Regions from separate parts of the Citrobacter sp. FDAARGOS_156 genome, predicted to be linked through region 2. Evidence: predicted binding sites of a transcription regulator. Region 2 holds the regulator's gene; the other holds the start of a gene.
The links. The regulator PurR, encoded in region 2, represses purine synthesis genes. The targets are predictions, from matches to a motif close to CANGCAAACGTTTGCNTG.
Positions count from the first base shown of each region.

Region 1: a site for PurR is predicted at 4,223-4,240, ahead of purE (5-(carboxyamino)imidazole ribonucleotide mutase). Genes of this name have one in related genera too.

Region 1 is NZ_CP014030.2:1,570,295-1,576,955, reverse strand. It holds gene folD (bifunctional methylenetetrahydrofolate dehydrogenase/methenyltetrahydrofolate cyclohydrolase FolD) at 1-459, shown strand, start outside; gene ybcJ (ribosome-associated protein YbcJ) at 461-673, shown strand; gene AL515_RS07650 (metal-dependent hydrolase) at 798-1,322, shown strand; gene cysS (cysteine--tRNA ligase) at 1,414-2,799, opposite strand; gene ppiB (peptidylprolyl isomerase B) at 2,973-3,467, shown strand; gene lpxH (UDP-2,3-diacylglucosamine diphosphatase) at 3,470-4,192, shown strand; gene purE (5-(carboxyamino)imidazole ribonucleotide mutase) at 4,311-4,820, shown strand; gene purK (5-(carboxyamino)imidazole ribonucleotide synthase) at 4,817-5,884, shown strand; gene mnmH (tRNA 2-selenouridine(34) synthase MnmH) at 5,981-6,661, shown strand, end outside.
Region 2 is NZ_CP014030.2:2,480,051-2,486,711, reverse strand. It holds gene AL515_RS12085 (C40 family peptidase) at 235-1,065, shown strand; gene sodB (superoxide dismutase [Fe]) at 1,193-1,774, shown strand; gene AL515_RS12075 (MFS transporter) at 1,815-2,984, opposite strand; gene cydH (cytochrome bd-I accessory subunit CydH) at 3,162-3,251, opposite strand; gene purR (HTH-type transcriptional repressor PurR) at 3,549-4,574, shown strand; gene punR (DNA-binding transcriptional activator PunR) at 4,571-5,503, opposite strand; gene punC (purine nucleoside transporter PunC) at 5,615-6,661, shown strand, end outside.

The DNA.
Region 1 (6,661 bases), 910 kb from region 2:
CGCCTGCGTCCATGTACCCCACGCGGTATCGTGACCCTGCTTGAACGCTACAACATCGACACGTATGGCCTGAACGCCGTGGTGATTGGCGCCTCCAATATTGTTGGTCGCCCGATGAGCATGGAACTGCTGCTGGCTGGCTGCACCACCACCGTTACCCACCGGTTCACCAAAGATCTGCGTCGCCACGTTGAGCATGCTGACCTGCTGATCGTCGCCGTCGGTAAACCAGGCTTTATTCCCGGTGAGTGGATTAAAGAAGGTGCGATTGTGATTGATGTCGGCATCAACCGTCTGGAGAATGGTAAGGTTGTTGGCGATGTGGTCTTTGAGGATGCTGCCGCACGCGCGTCATATATCACGCCAGTGCCGGGAGGCGTTGGCCCTATGACCGTCGCCACGCTTATCGAAAACACGCTGCAGGCGTGTGTTGAATATCATGATGTAAAGGACGTTTAAGATGGCCACATTTTCACTGGGTAAACACCCACATGTTGAACTCTGCGATCTGCTGAAGCTGGAAGGCTGGAGCGAAAGTGGCGCCCAGGCAAAAATCGCCATTGGCGAAGGGTTGGTGAAGGTCGATGGTGTAGTAGAAACGCGTAAGCGCTGCAAAATCGTTGCCGGACAGACCGTAAGCTTTGAAGGCCAAAGTATTACCGTCGTGGCGTGATCCCCGGTGCCGGATGAGGCTAACCCCCTGTCCGGCCACTTCCTCTCTCATTTTCAGATAATCACTTCATCACCACTTCACAGTGAATTGTTAGCATGTCGTTTTTCCATACGAAGCGATCATCATGCCAACAATTGTTACCCACGCGGCCGTGCCACTCTGCTTAGGGTTAGGTCTCGGGCTTAAAGTCATCCCCCCGCGCTTACTGTTTACTGGCGTCATTCTGGCTATGTTGCCGGATGCCGACGTGTTGTCGTTTAAGCTTGGCATCGCCTACGGCAACGTATTTGGTCACCGTGGTTTTACCCACTCGCTGCTGTTCGCCTTTGTCGTGCCACTACTCTGTGTTTTGATTGGCAGACGATGGTTTAAGGCGGGATTGATTCGCTGCTGGTTATTCCTGACGGTTTCACTGCTGTCGCACAGCCTGCTGGATTCTGTCACTACCGGGGGAAAAGGCGTCGGCTGGCTGTGGCCGTGGTCAGATGAACGCTTCTTCGCACCGTGGCAGGTCATTAAGGTCGCCCCGTTTGCGCTATCACGCTACGCCACGCCGTACGGGCATCAGGTTATTCTTTCGGAGCTAATGTGGGTATGGCTGCCGGGAGCCGTCATGATGGGTGTGTTGTGGTGGTACAGACGTCATTAATAGTGCCTGATGGCGCTACGCTTATCAGGCCTACCGATCATTCCATCGTAGGCCGGATAAGGCACTAGCCGCCATCCGGCAATATAGAGATTTACTTACGACGCCAGGTGGTGCCCTGCGGACCGTCTTCCAGCACGATGCCCATCTCGTTGAGACGATCGCGCGCGGCGTCAGCTGCCGCCCAGTCTTTCGCCTTACGGGCATCCAGACGTTGTTGGATTAACGCTTCAATTTCAGCAACTTCACCATCATCCGCCTGCGCACCGCTTTGCAGGAAGGCTTCTGGCTCCTGTTCCAGCAGGCCCAGCACGCCGGACAGCTTACGCAGATGCGCAGCCATAGCGTTAGCTGCCGCCATATCTTCGCCCTTCAGACGGTTAACCTCACGCGCCATATCAAACAGCACGGAGTAGGCTTCCGGCGTGTTGAAGTCGTCATTCATCGCTTCAATGAAGCGCGCTTCAAAGGCTTCGCCACCGGCTGGAGCAACGGACTTGTCAGTGCCGCGCAGCGCGGTGTACAGACGCTCCAGCGCAGAGCGTGCCTGTTTCAGGTTCTCTTCGCTGTAGTTCAACTGGCTGCGATAATGGCCGGACATCAGGAAGTAGCGAATGGTTTCGGCGTCGTAGTATTTCAGCACGTCGCGCACGGTAAAGAAGTTGCCCAGCGATTTGGACATTTTCTCACGGTCAACCATCACCATCCCGGAGTGCATCCAGTAATTAACGTATTCACCGTCATGCGCACAGGTGGACTGAGCAATTTCGTTTTCATGGTGCGGGAACATCAGGTCGGAGCCGCCGCCGTGAATATCGAAATGATTACCCAGCTGTTTGCAGTTCATCGCAGAACATTCAATGTGCCAGCCAGGACGACCTGCGCCCCATGGAGACGGCCAGCTCGGCTCACCCTCTTTGGACATCTTCCACAGCACAAAGTCCATCGGGTTGCGCTTCACATCAACCACATCAACACGCGCACCCGCCTGCAGCTGATCCAGATCCTGGCGGGACAGTTGACCGTAGTTCGGGTCAGTCGGCACGTCAAACATCACGTCACCGTTATCAGCAACGTAAGCGTGACCTTTGGCAATCAGCTGTTCGGTGATTTCGATAATCTCGGCGATATGGTGCGTCGCGCGCGGTTCAAGATCCGGGCGCAGAATATTCAGCGCATCGAAATCGTTGTGCATTTCCGCAATCATGCGATCAACCAGCGCCACAAAGCTCTCGCCATTTTCATTCGCGCGCTTAATGATTTTGTCGTCGATATCGGTAATGTTGCGCACATACTTCAGCTTGTAGCCGAGGAAACGCAGATAACGGGCAACAACGTCGAAAGAAACAAAGGTACGCCCGTGTCCAATATGACAGAGATCGTAAACGGTGATGCCACACACGTACATGCCGACTTCCCCGGCATGAATGGGTTTGAATTCCTCTTTTTGGCGCGTCAGTGTATTAAAGATTTTTAACATCGAAGATTCCGTGTAGACGTGTGTGGATAACAAAGCCCTATAATACCTATAAATTGGCCCCGAAGCAGCACACTTTGCAAGGTGATCGAACCTTGCGGTTATGCTATAACAAGCCCCTATCATGTGACCCTGACCAGGGTCGAAGCACCACTCTATCGGAACAGGATGCAAAAATGGTTACTTTCCACACTAATCACGGCGATATCGTAATCAAAACGTTTGATGATAAAGCGCCTGAAACAGTTAAAAACTTCCTGGACTACTGCCGCGAAGGTTTTTACAACAACACCATTTTCCACCGTGTTATTAATGGTTTCATGATCCAGGGCGGCGGTTTTGAGCCGGGCATGAAGCAAAAAGCCACGAAAGAGGCTATCAAAAACGAAGCCAACAACGGTCTGAAAAACACCCGTGGAACGCTGGCAATGGCGCGTACTCAGGCTCCGCACTCCGCGACTGCTCAGTTTTTCATCAACGTTGCCGACAACGACTTCCTGAACTTCTCCGGCGAAAGCATGCAGGGCTGGGGTTACTGTGTGTTCGCTGAAGTTGTCGAAGGTATGGATGTCGTTGATAAAATCAAAGGCGTTTCCACCGGTCGCAGCGGTATGCATCAGGACGTACCAAAAGAAGACGTTATCATCGAAAACGTGACCGTCAGCGAGTAATCGTGACAACACTGTTTATTGCAGATCTTCATCTCTGCACGGAAGAACCGGCGATCACCGCCGGTTTTCTGCGTTTTTTAGCCGGCGATGCACGAAAGGCTGATGCGCTGTACATTCTTGGCGATCTGTTTGAGGCCTGGATAGGCGATGACGATCCCAATCCCCTACATCGTGAAATGGCCGCAGCGATAAAAGCGCTGACGGATTCCGGCGTTCCCTGCTTTTTTATTCACGGCAACCGTGATTTTCTGATCGGCAAGCGTTTTGCCCGTGAGAGCGGCATGACCCTGTTACCTCAGGAAAAAGTGCTCAACCTGTATGGTCGCAAGGTACTGATCATGCATGGCGACACCTTGTGCACCGACGACGCTGGCTATCAGGCATTTCGCGCCAAAGTACATCAATCCTGGCTACAGAAGCTGTTTCTCGCCCTGCCCCTGTTTGTTCGCCAGCGCATTGCCGCAAAAATGCGTGCCAACAGTAAAGCCGCCAACAGCAGTAAATCGCTGGAAATCATGGATGTGAATCCGCAGGCCGTGATTAACGAGATGGAAAAACATCAGGTCCAGTGGTTAATTCACGGACATACACACCGTCCTGCTGTCCACGAAGTAACGGCCAATGCGCAACCCGCTTTCCGCGTGGTGTTAGGTGCCTGGCATACCGAAGGCTCAATGGTGAAAGTCACACCTGACGACGTTGAACTGATCGCTTTTCCCTTTTAATTCCTGCTTAAAAACACCTGCCGCAGAATAGACGCAATCGTTTTCCTTGAAGGTTAATTATGCTATTCTCGGTGGCCTCAAAAGTCGAGTGTAGTGCACCACAGGAGTTTTCAGACGCATGTCTTCCCGCAATAATCCGGCGCGTGTCGCCATCGTGATGGGGTCCAAAAGCGACTGGGCTACCATGCAGTTCGCCGCCGAAATCTTCGAAATGCTGGACGTTCCGCATCATGTTGAAGTCGTCTCCGCTCACCGTACCCCTGATAAACTGTTCAGCTTCGCCGAAAGCGCTGAAGAAAACGGTTATCAGGTGATTATTGCCGGTGCTGGCGGCGCAGCGCATTTGCCTGGCATGATTGCGGCGAAAACGCTGGTGCCTGTTTTAGGCGTTCCGGTGCAAAGCGCAGCGTTGAGCGGTGTAGATAGCCTCTACTCCATTGTTCAAATGCCTCGCGGTATTCCCGTTGGAACACTGGCGATCGGCAAAGCGGGTGCGGCCAATGCGGCCCTGCTGGCAGCACAAATTCTGGCAACACACGACAAAGCATTACATCAGCGTCTGAGCGACTGGCGTAAAGCGCAAACCGATGAGGTACTGGAGAACCCGGACCCGCGAGGTGCGGCATGAAGCAGGTCTGCGTACTCGGTAACGGTCAGTTAGGGCGCATGTTGCGTCAGGCCGGCGAGCCGCTGGGCATTGCGGTCTGGCCCGTCGGACTGGATGCAGAGCCCGCCGCCGTCCCCTTTCAGCAAAGCGTCATTACCGCTGAGATCGAGCGCTGGCCGGAAACCGCGTTAACCCGCGAACTGGCGCGCCACCCGGCGTTTGTTAACCGCGACGTTTTCCCGATTATTGCCGACCGTCTCACGCAAAAGCAGCTTTTCGACAAGCTCGGCCTGGCAACTGCGCCGTGGCAACTGTTGGCGGATAAAAGCGAGTGGCCTGCGGTATTCGACAAACTGGGCGCGCTGGCTATCGTCAAGCGTCGCGTCGGCGGCTACGACGGTCGTGGACAGTGGCGTTTACGCGCCAATGAAACCGAACAACTGCCGGATGATTGCTACGGCGAGTGTATTGTCGAGCAGGGAATCAATTTCTCTGGTGAAGTGTCGCTGGTAGGCGCTCGTGCGCACGACGGCAGCACCGTCTTCTATCCGCTGACCCATAACCTGCACCAGGACGGTATTCTGCGCACCAGCGTGGTCTTCCCGCAGGCTAACGCCAGACAGCAAGAACAGGCCGAAGCGATGCTCTCTGCCATCATGCAGGAACTGGGGTATGTCGGCGTGATGGCGATGGAGTGTTTCATCACCCCGGAAGGTCTGTTGATCAACGAACTGGCGCCTCGCGTGCACAACAGCGGGCACTGGACGCAAAACGGCGCCAGCATCAGCCAGTTTGAGCTGCACCTGCGCGCCATTACCAGCCTGCCATTACCGACTCCGGTGGTGAATAATCCTTCGGTGATGGTAAACCTGATTGGTAGCGACCTGAACTACGACTGGCTGAAGCTGCCGCTGGTACACCTGCACTGGTATGACAAAGAAGTGCGTGAAGGTCGTAAGGTGGGTCATCTGAACCTGAGCGACAGCGATACTGCACGTCTTAGCGCGACGCTGGAGGCGCTTATCCCCCTGCTGCCACCGGAATACGCCAGCGGCATTATCTGGGCGCAGTCAAAGCTGAAATAAGCCATTAATGCCGGGTAATGGATTTTATCCTTCCCCGGCCCCTCCCCTGGCGCGTAAAATCCCCTCCATTGCTGTTTTGTATTTTCAGGACTGAACATGAACGATGGAACGGACTATCGCGCGATTCTGCTCGCCGGTACGCCTTTAATCGATGTACGCGCCCCCGTCGAATTTCAGCAGGGCGCAATGCCGGGCGCAATAAACCTTCCCTTAATGAACGATGACGAACGTGCCGCCGTAGGTACCTGTTATAAACGTCAGGGGCCTGAGGCCGCCCTCGCGCTTGGCCATCAACTGGTTTGTGGCGAGACTCGCCAGCAACGCCTGAAGGCATGGCTTAATGCCTGTCGTCAAAATCCTGCGGGCTACTTATGTTGCGCGCGCGGCGGCCAGCGTTCGCACATTGTGCAGCAATGGTTGCACGAGTCCGGTACTGACTACCCGCTAATACAAGGCGGTTATAAAGCATTGCGCCAGGCAGCGATTCAACTGACGGAAGAACTGGTGCAAAAACCGATTGTCTTAATTGGCGGCTGTACCGGGAACGGTAAAACACAGTTGGTGCAACAGCAGCCGAACGGCATTGACCTTGAAGGTCTGGCGCACCATCGCGGTTCCTCGTTTGGTCGCACCGTTGAGCCGCAGCTGAGCCAGGCAAGCTTTGAAAACCTGCTGGCGGTCGAAATGCTGAAAACCGACAGCCGTCAGGATCTGCGTCTGTGGGTACTTGAGGACGAAGGCCGCATGATCGGCGCTAATCATCTGCCCGAATGCCTG
Region 2 (6,661 bases):
TCGCCTGTCGTTAAAAGTTGCATTCACAATCTCATTTATCCGCATGAAGCCTGTGGATTTGATTATCTGTTCACCAATTACGCCCTGAATTGCTGTTTTTTTTTGCGGTCGGTTACGAAACGTAGTTTTAAACGAAAAAAGCTATTAACTTTCCCTCTTTCTATAGATTAGAATCGTCAAGTTTTGAAAATCACACGCAGGCACGATAGACCTGCCTTACCAGAGGACTGCTCAGTGGCGCGGATAAACCGAATCTCGATCACGCTCTGTGCTTTACTTTTTACCACACTGCCTTTTACGCCTATGGCTCATGCTTCCAAGCAGGCCAGGACGACACCTACCGCTTCCCACACCGTCAAGACGGTAGATAAAAAGAAAAGCGCAACAGCCAGCCAAAAAGCAACAAAAACCAACAAGAAAACGGCGACAAAAAACACCAGTAAAACCAGTACGAAAACGGCTTCCTCCTCCAAAAAACGCACAGCGACTCCGGCAAAATCGACGAAAACAGCAAACCGTCGTAGTAAAACAGCGGCAATACAATCCCCCGCCGTCACCTGGACTGAAAAATGTACCCCGCGCAAAGGTCATAAGCCACGTTGCGTAAAAGTGAAGACGACTGCGCCAACAGCCGTTGCTGATGTACATAAAGTGAAAGTACAGAAAGCAACCAAAACCGCCATGTCTACCCTGATGAACCAAATCGGCAAACCTTACCGTTGGGGGGGCACCTCACCCAGAACCGGTTTTGATTGCAGCGGGCTGGTTTATTACGCATACAAAGATCTGGTCAAGTTCCGCATTCCGCGTACCGCCAATGAAATGTATCACCTGCGCGACGCTGCGCCGATTGAACGTGGCGAACTGAAAAACGGTGATCTGGTCTTCTTCCGCACGCAAGGTCGCGGTACCGCCGACCACGTTGGCGTCTATGTCGGCAATGGTAAATTTATCCAGTCTCCACGCAGCGGTCAGGAAATTCAAATAACCTCTCTGAGCGAAGATTACTGGCAACGCCACTACGTGGGCGCTCGCCGTGTAATGACGCCGAAAACAATTCGCTAAAAACTTACCCTACAGAATATGCTGTAGGGTAAGTTCTTCTTTTGCATAACCTTTCAATTTGCTACCCTATCCTTACTCACAATGAGGCTATTGTGTGTACTCAATATAAATAATAAGGAGAGAAGCAATGTCGTTCGAATTACCTGCATTACCGTATGCCAAAGATGCTCTGGCACCGCACATTTCTGCCGAAACGCTGGAATACCACTATGGCAAACATCACCAGACTTACGTTACTAACCTGAATAACCTGATTAAAGGCACGGCGTTTGAAGGTAAATCACTGGAAGAGATCGTACGTAGCTCTGAAGGTGGTGTATTCAATAACGCAGCCCAGGTCTGGAACCACACGTTCTACTGGAACTGCCTGGCCCCGAACGCAGGTGGCGAGCCGACCGGTAAACTGGCCGAAGCGATTGCCGCCTCCTTTGGCAGCTTTGCAGACTTCAAAGCACAATTCACCGATGCCGCTATCAAGAATTTCGGTTCTGGCTGGACCTGGCTGGTCAAAGGAACGGATGGCAAACTGGCTATCGTGTCCACCTCCAACGCAGGTACACCGCTGACGACTGACGCGACGCCGCTGATGACCGTTGACGTGTGGGAACATGCTTACTACATCGATTATCGTAATGCCCGTCCTGGCTACCTGGAACACTTCTGGGCACTGGTGAACTGGGAATTTGTTGCGAAAAACTTCGCAGCATAAGATGACAACGCAGAAGGGTTTCCCTTCTGCGTTTTTGTTTTTAATTCGTTGCGTTGCAGACTTCTTCCGCTTGTTTCCTTGCCGAGACAAAGACCAGCAGTAGCGCAAGTCCCGCCACAATCGCCCCCATTACCGGTACGAAACTGTAGCCCAACCCTCCGGAAATTACCGCCCCACCAGCCGCCGCTCCCAGGGCATTCCCCAGATTAAACGCGCCAATATTAACTGACGATGACAATCCAGGCGCCTCGCTGGCAACGCGCATCACACGCATCTGCAGCGGCGGAACCACCGCAAACGTTGCTGCACCCCACACCACCATACTCACGGCCGCACCCAGCTCATTACGCGCAAGGAAAGGTATCGCCAGCATAATAATCATCAGCAACAGTAAAAAGCCTTTCAGCGTACCGTTAACCGAACGGTCAGCCAGTTTACCCCCCAGATAGTTACCGATAGAGAACCCAACGCCAATCAGCACCAGCATAGCGGTGACAAACGCCGGTGTAGCATGAGTAATGCTATGCAGCACGGGTGAGATGTAGGTATAAAGCGTAAACATCGCCCCGGCCCCCAGAACGGTCGTCAGCAGAGCCGACAACACCTGCGGACGCATGAGTACCGCCAGTTCGCTGCGGACATCCGGGCGCTCTCCTGCCCCACCTTTGGGTAATGAGAAGAACAGGCTGACCATGGCGATAACACCCAGTCCCGCCGTCGCCATAAAGGACATACGCCAGCCGATGGTTTCCCCAAGCCAGGTTGCTGCGGGAACACCGCCAATATTGGCAATTGTTAACCCCATAAACATAGTTGCTACGGCACTGGCCTGTTTGTGTTTGGGCACCACGCTTGCGGCAACCACAGAGCCAAGGCCGAAAAATGCCCCGTGGTTAAGACTGGTCAAAATGCGCGACAGCATCAGCGTCGTGTAATCCGGAGATATCGCCGAAAGTACATTACCCAACGTAAAAATGGCCATCAGGAAGATAAGCGCATTGCGACGCGCACGATGGGACAGCAGTAATGTCATCAGCGGGGCGCCAACCATCACGCCTACCGCATACGCGCTGATTAACATCCCTGCGGCCGGAATGGATACATCCACGCCTTTGGCAATGACGGGTAGCAACCCCATAGGAGAAAATTCGGTCGTTCCAATGCCAAACGCACCTATCGCCAGCGCCAGTAAAGGATAATTTAGTTTCATCTATCGACTCCGTAACGTCGAGCCTTGGCACGACACATCATAAGAGTCAAAAGCATGACATTGATCGCAAAATTAATAAAGTTAACAAAACTGCAAAAGACTTTTGCTTATTTGCAAAAAATAGGACGGAAAAGGCAAGCAGAAAGGATGAGGGAGAGCGAACTCCCTCGGGGGAAATCAGTGCAGTGCTGCAGTCAGGCCACCCGCGACAATCAGGCCCAGAACAATTATGGTCGTTACTAACGAAAATTTCAGATCGGTGCTCATCAAGTTTTCTCCTTTTTATTCCCACACAAAAAGTGATATTGCGCATTTTTACACACTTGAAAGCAAAAATCTCTCACGATTTATATTGATAACTGCTTTTAACTCTTCCCCTTTTCGTTAAGATCAGACAAAATTCCACGCTTACTTGATTAGCGTACCGGCCATTGACCCCTTCCTGACGTTCCGTGTCGTTTTCCCGGCGTGCCGCAACCCTGACGTTGCGTTGAGGGTGTGTGAAGGCAAACGTTTACCTGGAGTATTCTCAGGAGCTTAGGATATGGTCTGGAGTGAGATGTAATGGCAACTATTAAAGATGTAGCGAAGCGAGCAAACGTTTCCACTACAACCGTATCACACGTAATTAACAAAACGCGCTTTGTCGCTGAAGAAACGCGCAACGCTGTCTGGGCAGCGATCAAAGAGCTGCACTACTCCCCTAGCGCAGTTGCACGTAGCCTGAAGGTGAATCACACCAAATCGATCGGTTTGTTGGCAACCAGCAGCGAAGCGGCCTATTTCGCCGAAATTATCGAGGCCGTTGAGAAAAATTGTTTCCAGAAAGGCTACACCCTGATTTTGGGCAACGCCTGGAACAGTCTCGAAAAACAGCAGGCTTATCTGTCTATGATGGCGCAAAAGCGCGTAGATGGCTTGCTGGTAATGTGTTCAGAATATCCGGAATCACTGCTTTCCATGCTCGAAGAGTATCGCCATATTCCCATGGTGGTTATGGACTGGGGCGAAGCAAAAGCCGACTTTACCGATACCGTCATTGATAACGCTTTCGAAGGCGGTTACATGGCAGGCCGGTATCTGATTGAACGCGGTCATCGTGAGATCGGCGTGATCCCAGGACCTATGGAGCGTAATACCGGCGCAGGCCGCCTGGCTGGCTTCATGAAAGCGATGGAAGAAGCGCTGATTAAAGTGCCTGACAACTGGATTGTCCAGGGTGATTTTGAGCCTGAATCCGGCTACCGCGCTATGCAGCAAATCATCTCCCAGTCACATCGCCCAACCGCCGTATTCTGTGGTGGCGATATTATGGCGATGGGTGCGCTGTGTGCCGCAGATGAGATGGGACTGCGCGTGCCGCAGGATATCTCAGTTATCGGTTACGACAACGTGCGCAACGCCCGTTACTTCACCCCTGCGCTGACAACCATCCATCAGCCAAAAGATTCACTTGGTGAAACGGCCTTCAACATGCTGTTAGACCGAATCGTGAATAAACGTGAAGAATCGCAGTCCATCGAGGTACACCCACGCCTGGTAGAGCGTCGCTCCGTGGCCGACGGCCCGTTCCGCGATTACCGTCGTTAAGACTGTTGTGCGGGAGCCTCATCCGGCTCCCGCAGCCACTCTTTGTTCAGCGTTTCGCTATCCCCTAAATAGTCCAGCAGCCAGCTCAATGCCGGCGACGTATCGTTCTGTTGCCATGTCAGACAGCATGCGGCATCCGGGAACGGATTTTCCAGCTGTAACGCCACCCATTTTCCGCTATCGATCCACGGTTTAGCAAAATGCGTCGGTACCATCCCGACACAGAGTCCGGCTGACAAGCAGGTGGCCGATGATTCCCAGTCAGGCACCACGACGCGTTTTTGGTTGTCCAGTAGCCAGGTAATACGCTTTGGCAGCGTACGGGACGTGTCTTCGCGTACCAGCGATGGCCAGTTGCGCAACGTATCGTCACTGAGCGGTCCCGGCATTGCCGCCAACGGATGATGACTGGCCACCACGCAACTCCAGCTTAGCATTCCCATATCCCGGAACGTATAGCGCCCCCCTACCGGAATGGCCTGCGTTGCTCCGATAGCTAACTCCACCCGACCATCTGAAAGCGCGTCCCAGACGCCGTTAAACACCTCCTGAAAGACCAGAAGTTCCACATCATCGAAATGGCGGTAGAAATCCACGATCATCTGGCGGGTACGATCCGGGCGGACAATGTTATCGACTGCAATCGCCAACTGCCCGCGCCAGCCGTTGGCAATTTGCTGACATTGCTGACGGGTGATCTGCATTTTTTTGATAACAGATCGGCCTTCTTTTAAAAACCACGCGCCAGCAGGCGTTAATTCCACGTCCCGATGACGACGTTCAAAAAGTGGCACAGCCAGCCACTCTTCCAGTTGACGCACTGTGTAGCTTACCGCCGAAGGTACGCGGTGCAACTCCTGAGCAGCAGAACTAAAGCTACCGTTACGCGCCACCGCATCAACCACCTCAAGTGAATATTCAGACCACATATTCTGCCTGCAAAAAATTTGAAATCAGTAAGCAAATATTAGCGTTTCACAGCGAGAATTACACTCACTACACTCAGCGGCAATGTTCTATTGCTAAAAAGAGAAACGATAATGCAACCGGGAAAAGGGTTTTTAGTCTGGCTGGCAGGTCTTAGCGTGCTGGGTTTTCTGGCAACGGATATGTATTTGCCCGCCTTTGCGGCTATTCAGTCCGATTTACAGACGCCCGCCTCTGCCGTGAGTGCCAGCCTTAGCTTGTTCTTAGCGGGATTTGCCGTCGCACAACTTTTGTGGGGGCCACTCTCTGACCACTATGGTCGCAAACCTATTTTGCTGCTGGGCTTATCCATCTTCGCGCTGGGCAGCCTGGGCATGTTGTGGGTAGAAAACGCCACCGGCTTACTGGTGCTACGCTTTATTCAGGCCGTTGGTGTCTGTGCGGCTTCGGTTATCTGGCAGGCGCTGGTTACCGATTATTATCCTTCACAAAAAGTAAACCGCATTTTTGCCACCATTATGCCGCTGGTTGGATTATCCCCTGCACTTGCACCGTTATTAGGCAGTTGGATCCTGGTACATTTTTCCTGGCAGGCCATTTTTGCTACCCTTTTTGCGATTACCCTGATCCTGATGCTGCCGGCCCTGCGCTTAAAACCAACGGCAAAAGCGCGCGACGACAGCCAGGATAAACTGACGTTCGCTACGCTGCTGCGCTCCAAAGCATACCGTGGAAATGTACTGATTTACGCAGCATGTTCTGCAAGTTTCTTCGCATGGCTGACGGGTTCACCATTTATCCTTAGCGAAATGGGCTATAGCCCGGCTGTGATTGGTCTGAGCTATGTCCCGCAAACTATTGCATTTTTGATCGGGGGTTACGGCTGCCGCGCGGCACTGCAAAAATGGCAGGGTCGCCAGCTTCTGCCATGGTTGCTTATCCTGTACGCCATTAGCGTTATCGGCACCTGGGCTACAGGCTTTATTCACCACGTTGCGTTGGCTGAAATCCTGATCCCATTCTGCGTGATGGCCATTGCGAACGGGGCAATCTACCCTATCGTTGTCGCTCAGGCGCTGCGCCCATTCCCTCAGGCAACAGGGCGCGCCGCTGCGTTGCAGAATACGCTGCAACTGGGGTTATGCTTCCTGGCAAGCCTG